2 regions of the Variovorax sp. S12S4 genome follow, and region 1 is predicted to be linked to the other one. Evidence: predicted binding sites of a transcription regulator. Region 1 holds the regulator's gene; the other holds the start of a gene.

Region 1 (4,317 bases):
CTGTCCGCTTCGTCGATGCCCAGGATGGTCACACTGCGCTCGTCGCCCGTTTCATCGGCATAGCGCACCGTGGCGCCAAAGAAAACCTGATCGCTGCCATGGTGCACCGAGGGGTCGGTCACCTCGGCAATCTCCAGCCGCTTGGTCAGAAAGCGAATGCGCCGATCGATTTCTCGCAGGCGCTTTTTGCCGTAGAGGTAATCGCCATTCTCCGAGCGGTCGCCATTCTTGGCCGCCCAATGCACCGCCTCGACGACCTTGGGGCGCTCTTCGTCCATCAATTGCAGCAATTCGTCGCGCAGCCGGGCATATCCCGCTGGCGTGATGTAATTCTTGCTTCCGCTGGGCAGCGCCGGGCCGGCGCTTTCGCCGCCGTCGTCGTCTTCGTCGGCGTCGGTTTCCTTGGTGAATGCTTTGCTCAAGGCAAAACCTCCGAATTTAAAAAGGCCCGCAACTTTCATTGCAGGCCTTCATGATGAAGTGCGGCGAACTCCTGAGTCGCCCGTTCAACATATTGTGCCCCGATCCTTGGGGGCGAGGCCTTGCGTACCGGGCCGACTTGCTTCACCCCAGGTCGGAGCGCTTGCAGTCGAAAACCACGCTTTGTTCGACGGCGCGCAGCGCGGGCACCTTGTTCACGAACGTCACGCCGGCGCTCATCAGGCGCCACTCTGTGGTCTTGAACAGCTTGAAGAGGCTCGTGGTTTCGACCCCGACCGTCGGGATGGAGTTGAAGACATAGACGGGCTCGCCGGACTGGCTTTCTTCCATGTTCACCAGGTCCGCTCTCAGCTTGCCCATGGTTTCCGTGTCTTTCGTCCTGGAGCGAACGACGTCCATGTTGACGGTGCGAGAGTGCTCGTCGATTGAAATCCTGCGGATCGAATTGAGGGACGAGGCGGTTCCGCTGTTCGCGCCCGGAATGCAGGTGATCTTTCCTGCCCAGACCGAACCTGTGGCCAAGGACAGCAAGAAAAGGAGCGGAAGTGCGAGTCTTTTTGCGTGAGTACCCATGATTCACTCTAAGCCGTTTCCCCGGCCGGCAGGGTTCGACCTATGTCTTACGGACTAATTGTTACGGTATCAATAAACGTTAACATTTTCGTCTTCACGTGAAATAAGTCACATTCTTAATTCCCGAGGCTTGCTACTGATGAGTTGAACGGGAGAGAAGCTCCGAGCTCTATGGACTCTGGTGGGAAGCAATGGTCACTCAGGTCATTCATAACGCGACCATCACGTTGCAGTTGCCCTACGGCATGAGCGCCAGCGCCGAAGTCGCGGCGCTGCGGGCCGCGGGCATTCCGGTCGACGGGTTGGGCAATGCAACCTCGGGTTATCTGTTCGTGCGGACCACGGGCCGCGGTGACAACCGGACGAACACCTTTCGGTGGTTTGCCACGAGCATCGGCAGCGATCCCATCGATGTGACCACCTTGCCTGGGGGCCCCTCTCTGGCATGCCGATAGACAAAAAGGAAAAGGGTTAGGACACGTTGATGTCCTAACCCTTTAAGAGAGTGGTGCGGCTGGCAGGAATTGAACCCACGACCCCTTGGTTCGTAGCCAAGTACTCTATCCAACTGAGCTACAGCCGCACAGCTATCGATTATAGCATCCATTTTTGGCCCAAACCGGACCAGCTCAGAAATGAATGCAAGTGGTAGGCCGTGATGGGCTTGAACCATCGACCAACGGATTATGAGTCCGCTGCTCTAACCAACTGAGCTAACGGCCCACGAGAGACCTCGATTCTATTCGCCGTGCAGCCCTACTTACGGTGGCTCAGCGCGTTGCTGACCAGGCGCGAGGTGATGTCGACGATCTGGATCATGCGCTCGTAAGGCATGCGGGTCGGCCCGATGACGCCGAGGGTGCCCACGACCTGCCCATCGACCTCGTAGTTGGCGCTGACGATGGAAAGCTCTTCGATCGGCACCACCTGGCTCTCGCCGCCGATGAAGATGCGCACGCCCTCGGCTTTGCTCGACACGTCGAGCAGCCGCATGAGCTGCGCCTTCTGTTCGAACAGTTCGAAGGCGCGGCGCAGTTGTCCCATGTCGCTGGAAAAGTCGGTCACCGAGAGCAGGTTGCGCTCGCCGGAGATCACAACGTCGTCTTCCTGCGCTTCGGTCAACACCTCGGAGCTGACCTTGACGGCCGCCTGCATCAGCGCGGCAATCTCGCCGCGCAGCTTTTCGACTTCTGACTGAAGCCGGTCGCGCACCTGCTCGATGGTCAGGCCCGCATAGTGGGCGTTGATGTAGTTCGACGCCTCGACCAGTTGCGACTGCGAATAGTCGGCCTCGGGAAAGATCACGCGGTTTTGCACGTCGCCGTCCGGCGAGACGATGATCACCAGCAGCCGCCGCTCGGAAAGCTTCAGGAACTCGATCTGCTTGAACACTGACGCCCGCCGAGGCGCCATGACGACGCCCACGAACTGCGACAGGTTGGACAACAGGCTGGCCGCGTTGGCTATCACCTTCTGCGGTTGGTCGGGCGCCAGGCTCGGCGCGCTCATCTGCTCGCGCTCGGCAGTGAGCATGGTGTCGACGAAGAGCCGGTAGCCACGGGCCGTGGGAATGCGGCCGGCCGAGGTGTGCGGGCTGGCAATCAGCCCCAGCGCCTCGAGGTCCGACATGACGTTGCGGATGGTCGCGGGCGAAAGGTCCAGCCCCGGCGCGCGCGACAAAGTCCGCGACCCGACCGGTTGGCCTTCGGCGATGTAACGCTCCACCAAAGTCTTGAGGAGCAACTTGGCACGGTCGTCCAGCATTGCAAGATTTTAGTGTTGTAATTTGTATATGACTTCCCGCTTTCGCAACGTCGCCCTGATCGGCAAATACCAGGCTTCAGGCGCCCGGGCGCAAGCGGACGCGCGCGACGGCGTCATGGAAGATATTGGCGCCTTCCTTGAATCGCAAGGGTGCACTGTTTTCGTCGAAAAATCCGCTGCTGCAGAGGCCGCTGCGGACGCCATCGCAGGCGGCCGCTACGAGGCGCTGAGCGTAGAAGAAATCGGGCAGCGCTGCGACCTGGGCCTGGTGGTCGGGGGCGACGGCACCATGCTGGGCATCGGCCGGCAACTGGCGTGCTACGGCATTCCGCTGATCGGCATCAACCGCGGCCGGCTCGGCTTCATCACCGACATTCCGCTCGACAACTACCAGGCCACGCTGATTCCCATGCTGGCCGGCGAATACGAAGAAGACCACCGCAGCCTGATGCATGCACAGGTCATGCGCGACGGTCTATCGGTTTTCGACGCGCTGGCAATGAACGATGTGGTGGTGAACCGCGACTCCACCTCGGGCATGGTCGAGTTGCGAGTGTCAGTGGGCCGGCACTTCGTGGCCAACCAGCGCGCCGACGGGCTGATCATTGCGTCTCCCACAGGCTCGACGGCGTATGCGCTGTCGGCCGGCGGGCCGCTGCTGCACCCGGCGGTGCCGGGCTGGGTGCTGGTGCCCATTGCACCGCACACCTTGTCGAACCGCCCGGTGCTGCTGCCCGACGCGGACGAGATCGTGATCGAACTGGTGTCGGGGCGCGGCGCCAGCGCCAATTTCGACATGCAGTCCTTGGCCTCGCTCGCCATCGGCGACCGAGTGGTGGTGCGGCGCTCCGACTTCCGGGTTCGCTTTCTGCACCCGCGCGGCTGGAGCTATTTCGACACGCTGCGCAAGAAACTACATTGGAACGAAGGGGGCTCCTGAGATGGCGCTGCGACGCATCGCACTGCGCGACTTCGTGATCGTGCGATCACTCGAACTCGACCTGTCCGCCGGTTTTACGGTGCTCACCGGCGAAACCGGCGCGGGCAAATCCATATTGATCGACGCGCTTCAGCTGGCGCTGGGCAACCGCGCGGATGCAGGCGCGGTGCGCGAGGGCGCCGAGCGCCTCGACGTGAGCGCTGAATTCGATGCCGACCCGGCCTTCGCGGCCTGGCTCGACGAAGGCGGATTCGAATCCGGCGACGCTCTGCTGCTGCGCCGCACGGTGGACCTGCAAGGCCGCAGCCGCGGCTGGATCAACGGCAGCCCGGCCACGGCAACGCAGTTGCGGGAGCTCGGCGACCGCCTGCTCGACATTCACGGCCAGCATGCATGGCAAAGCCTGACGCGCCCCGAGGCCGTGCGCGGCCTGCTCGACGCCTATGCCGGCGTGCGCACCGATGCGCTGGACGCGGCGTGGCACAGCTGGCGGCAGGCGATCTCCGCACTCGACAACGCGCGCTCCGCGCAGAATTCTCTGCAGCGCGAGCGTGAACGGCTGCAATGGCAGATTGCCGAAGTGATGAAGCTGGCGCCCG
Region 2 (4,317 bases), 2.2 Mb from region 1:
GACCCAGCTGTTCGGCGGCCTTCGAGGCCAGCCCTTGGACTTGCTGGCTGACCTGGTCGCGGCCCTGGCCGAAGATCCTGGAGGCATCCATCGTCCGGTAGTGCTCCCATGCCACGCCCTGCGGGTCGGTGACCCAGTGCTTCTCGCTCTTGGCATAGCAGCAGACCGTGGCCCCCTCATCGAACAGCGCACGGTCGGCCGACTGGGCGCGGACCTTGAGTTCGGCGAGTTCGTTCTCGTCCTCGGCCTGAATGCCGAGATGGTCGATCCCCGTGCCGTGGCCCCTTGTGGAAATCGCGAAGTTGACCCGAGGGTCCTCCAGCATCCACTTGGCGTAGTCCTGCTCGACGCGCGCCGGCTCCGCAGCGAAAAGGTTGGAGTAAAACGCGATGCTCTTGCTCAGGTCATCGACATGCAGGTGAACGTGGAAACGCTTCATGATGGCTCTCCTAAGTGGACGTTGATGGGTGACATTGGGATTACGTGAGCCCGTGGCTAGAAATCGACTGGTCAAGTCGGCTGAACATGCAAGTGGCTGAAGCCGGGCAGATGCTCGCGAACTCGGTGAGCGCTCGGATTGCGTCCGGCGCGTCAGTCCTGGGGCAAGGGAGGTAACCCCGTGCAGCAAAGAAGTTGGGTGCGGTTGTCGTGAGCAGGAAGAGTCGCTGGACGCCCGCCGCAACGGCTCGAGCTTCGATTGCGCGCAGGAGCTCATCGCCGAGGCCCGTGCCACGCCGCTCATGCGCCACCGCGAGGGAGCGCAACAAGCCGGCATCACCCGTGCGCTCGAGGCCGACGCAGCCCACTAGGCTATCGCCAGCGCGAAGCACGAGGAAATCACCCATGTGCCCTAGATCCAGATCGATCTCGGGCAACTCGCAAGTGCGCAGCAGCGCGCGAACCTTGGTCAGGTCGGCTGTACTCGCCAGTTCTGGTTTCATGATGGATGAGGTGTGCGGTCGTCAGCAAGCACATGAGGCGTCAACCTCGGTGGCGCATGCCTGCCCCTCACAACAGTTCTCGGTCAGGTATCCCAAGAGCGCGTTCATCTGCTCGAACGATGCCCGGTAGATGAGGTGCCGCCCTTGGCGCTCCTGCGAGACGAGGCCCGCGTTCGTGAGCTCTTTGAGGTGAAACGACAAGCTCGTGGCCGGCACATCCAGGGCTTCTGTGAGCGTGCCGGGCGTCATGCCCTCGAGGCCGGCGACAACCAAGGCGCGGAACACACGAAGGCGCACGGGTTGCGCGAGTGCAGCCAAGGAACGGACGACAGTATTTTCTTCCATTATTCAAGTATTGTCGAAATATCGAAGTTAAGCAAGTGGGCGCTCGTTTGGGGAGTGATGCCGCGATGTCAGCGGTACCTTCTCTGGCCCAGGGCAGCTAGGAATGGCCGCCTCGGGCCAGATGCCGACCTTCGTGTCGTATTGCCGGCCCAAAGTAAGCCAGCGCTCTGTTTAAGTCATGCGCGGTTGGAGGCCAACTGCCGTAGTCCCGTTCGAGCTTTCTGCTGCAGCGCTACGCGAGTTGCATTCGGGAAGTGAAATCGGTCCCGCGCTTTCGCCGCGAGGCACTCGCGCGAACTCTGTTTCGACGCAAAAGGCATTGCGATTTCCGAGCAACAGGTCCTCGGCCTTTTTAGCCACTTCCGTGGTTCGATCCGCGATGACTCTCTGAGCTGAGGTGCCATTCGCGCTCATTGAATGCTGTCTCCGAGTTTTTATAAGACACCCTATGCGGCGTAGAGCCGCACCGACGAGAGCTGCAAGACCAACACCTACCGCCAAAATCGCTGCGGTCACCCAGGGTCCCCATGCCGACACTGCTCGTACAACTTCAAAGTCAGTCATCACGTGCTCCTAAAAATCCATATCACTAGAGATATGGTTTTATTGGCGAAAAAAAGTGAGCTCAGCAACTAGCTGTCGATGTTTTGTCCACACGTTCTCCCGCGTCGACGCAGCACTCACGCAGCAGAAATCCACTCAGATGATGAATCTGTTCGAATCGAGCAGTGCACACTACTTCGCGGCCGTTTCGCAGTTGGGTCACAAGGCCGGTCCCAACCAACGCCGCGAGGTGATGTTTCAACGTCGATGCTGGCAAGGCGGTCGCGGTTTGAAGCGCAGTCACGTTCATCCCCTCGTGGCCGGCGCGAAGCAGATTTCTGAACACAGCCAAACGGGGGAGACTCCCTAGCGCCGCCAACATGGGGGCTGCGGCTTCGGCGGACAGCTCTTGTGGTGACCTCTCGCGTTTTTCCATGAAGTAACTATACCTCTAGTTTTGTCGATGTGTCTGCGTGCTTTTCTGTTGTCGCTCGTCTATAGGGCTTCTGGCGTATTTGAACGGCCGCTATCAACTGGGACGAACGGCCGCAGGCACGAAGGTTAAATGGCGTGTCCGCTAATCTCCACCGACGTTCCGCACCGACGGCTGCGCCCCGGGGCCTTGAAACTCCACCGATTGCCCTTATGATTAGCACTCGCTGCTGACGAGTGCTAACAAGCCTCGATTCCAGCCGATGGGCCGCCGGTCTCCCCGCCCGGCGCCCGACCACAACCCCGTTTCTTATCCAGGAGATGCAATGAAACTTCGTCCTTTGGCCGATCGCGTGATCGTCAAGCGTGTTGACAGCGAAACCAAGACCGCCTCCGGCATCGTCATTCCCGACGCAGCCGCCGAAAAGCCCGACCAGGGTGAAGTCCTGGCCGTGGGCCCGGGCAAGCGCAACGACAAGGGCGAACTGACCGCACTGACCGTCAAGGTCGGCGACCGCGTCCTGTTCGGCAAGTACAGCGGCCAGACCGTCAAGGTCGGCGGCGACGAACTGCTGGTCATGAAGGAAGACGACCTGTTCGCAGTCGTCGATAAGTAATCCATCCATCCCCTTTCGGAGAAATAAAACATGGCAGCAAAAGACGTAGTCTTCGGCGGTGAAGCCCGCGCACGCATGGTCGAGGGTGTCAACATCCTCGCCAACGCAGTCAAGGTGACCCTGGGCCCCAAGGGCCGCAACGTGGTGCTCGAGCGCTCGTTCGGCGCCCCCACCGTCACCAAGGACGGTGTGTCGGTCGCCAAGGAAATCGAACTCAAGGACAAGCTCCAGAACATGGGCGCCCAGCTCGTGAAGGAAGTGGCCTCGAAGACCAGCGACAACGCTGGTGACGGCACCACCACCGCCACGGTTCTGGCACAAGCCATCGTTCGCGAAGGCTTCAAGTACGTGGCCGCCGGCATCAACCCGATGGACCTGAAGCGCGGCATCGACAAGGCCGTCACGGCCCTGGTCGAAGAGCTGAAGAAGGCTTCGAAGCCCACCACCACGTCGAAGGAAATCGCACAAGTCGGCTCGATCTCGGCCAACAGCGACGAAACCATCGGCAAGCTCATCGCCGACGCGATGGACAAGGTCGGCAAGGAAGGCGTGATCACTGTCGAAGACGGCAAGTCGCTCGAAAGCGAACTCGACGTCGTCGAAGGCATGCAGTTCGACCGCGGCTACCTGTCGCCCTACTTCATCAACAACCCCGAGAAGCAATCGGCGCTGCTCGACAACCCGTTCGTGCTGCTGTTCGACAAGAAGATCAGCAACATCCGCGACCTGCTCCCCACGCTGGAACAAGTTGCAAAGGCCGGTCGTCCGCTGCTGATCATTGCCGAAGAAGTCGAAGGCGAAGCCCTGGCTACGCTGGTGGTGAACACGATCCGCGGCATCCTGAAGGTCGTGGCTGTCAAGGCTCCTGGCTTCGGCGACCGCCGCAAGGCCATGCTGGAAGACATCGCCATCCTGACGGGCGGCAAGGTGATCGCTGAAGAAGTGGGCCTCACGCTCGAAAAGGTGACGCTGGCCGACCTGGGCCAAGCCAAGCGCATCGAAGTGGGCAAGGAAAACACCATCATCATCGACGGCGCCGGCGCTGCTGCCGACATCGAAGCCCGCGTGAAGCAAGTGCGCGTGCAGATCGAAGAAGCCACGAGCGACTACGACCGTGAAAAGCTGCAAGAGCGCGTGGCCAAGCTGGCCGGCGGTGTTGCGGTGATCAAGGTTGGCGCCGCCACCGAAGTCGAAATGAAGGAAAAGAAGGCTCGCGTCGAAGACGCCCTGCACGCCACCCGCGCTGCAGTGGAAGAAGGCGTTGTGGCTGGCGGCGGCGTGGCTCTGCTGCGTGCCAAGCAAGCCGTGGGCGACCGCGTGAAGGGCGACAACGCCGACCAGGACGCCGGTATCAAGCTGGTGCTCAAGGCGATCGAAGCGCCCCTGCGCGAAATCGTGAACAACGCCGGCGGCGAAGCCTCGGTGGTGGTGAACGCTGT

The links. Region 1 encodes HrcA, which represses chaperone genes, less so after heat shock. Its sites were predicted from a motif close to TTAGCACTCNNNNNNNNNGAGTGCTAA; they were not measured.
Region 2: the regulator HrcA is predicted to act here: its motif matches at 2,479-2,505, upstream of M0765_RS14805 (co-chaperone GroES).

Annotation. Positions count from the first base shown of each region.
Region 1 is NZ_JALPKR020000002.1:809,310-813,626, forward strand. It holds gene greB (transcription elongation factor GreB) at 1-422, opposite strand, end outside; gene M0765_RS04270 (hypothetical protein) at 565-801, opposite strand; gene M0765_RS04275 (hypothetical protein) at 809-1,006, shown strand; gene M0765_RS04280 (hypothetical protein) at 1,206-1,469, shown strand; tRNA gene M0765_RS04285 (tRNA-Arg) at 1,521-1,597, opposite strand; tRNA gene M0765_RS04290 (tRNA-Ile) at 1,661-1,737, opposite strand; gene hrcA (heat-inducible transcriptional repressor HrcA) at 1,771-2,778, opposite strand; gene M0765_RS04300 (NAD kinase) at 2,807-3,718, shown strand; gene recN (DNA repair protein RecN) at 3,720-4,317, shown strand, end outside.
Region 2 is NZ_JALPKR020000002.1:3,009,716-3,014,032, reverse strand. It holds gene M0765_RS14820 (ArsI/CadI family heavy metal resistance metalloenzyme) at 1-439, opposite strand, end outside; gene arsN2 (arsenic resistance N-acetyltransferase ArsN2) at 480-941, opposite strand; gene M0765_RS14810 (ArsR/SmtB family transcription factor) at 963-1,286, opposite strand; gene M0765_RS29470 (ArsR/SmtB family transcription factor) at 1,912-2,211, opposite strand; gene M0765_RS14805 (co-chaperone GroES) at 2,588-2,878, shown strand; gene groL (chaperonin GroEL) at 2,909-4,317, shown strand, end outside.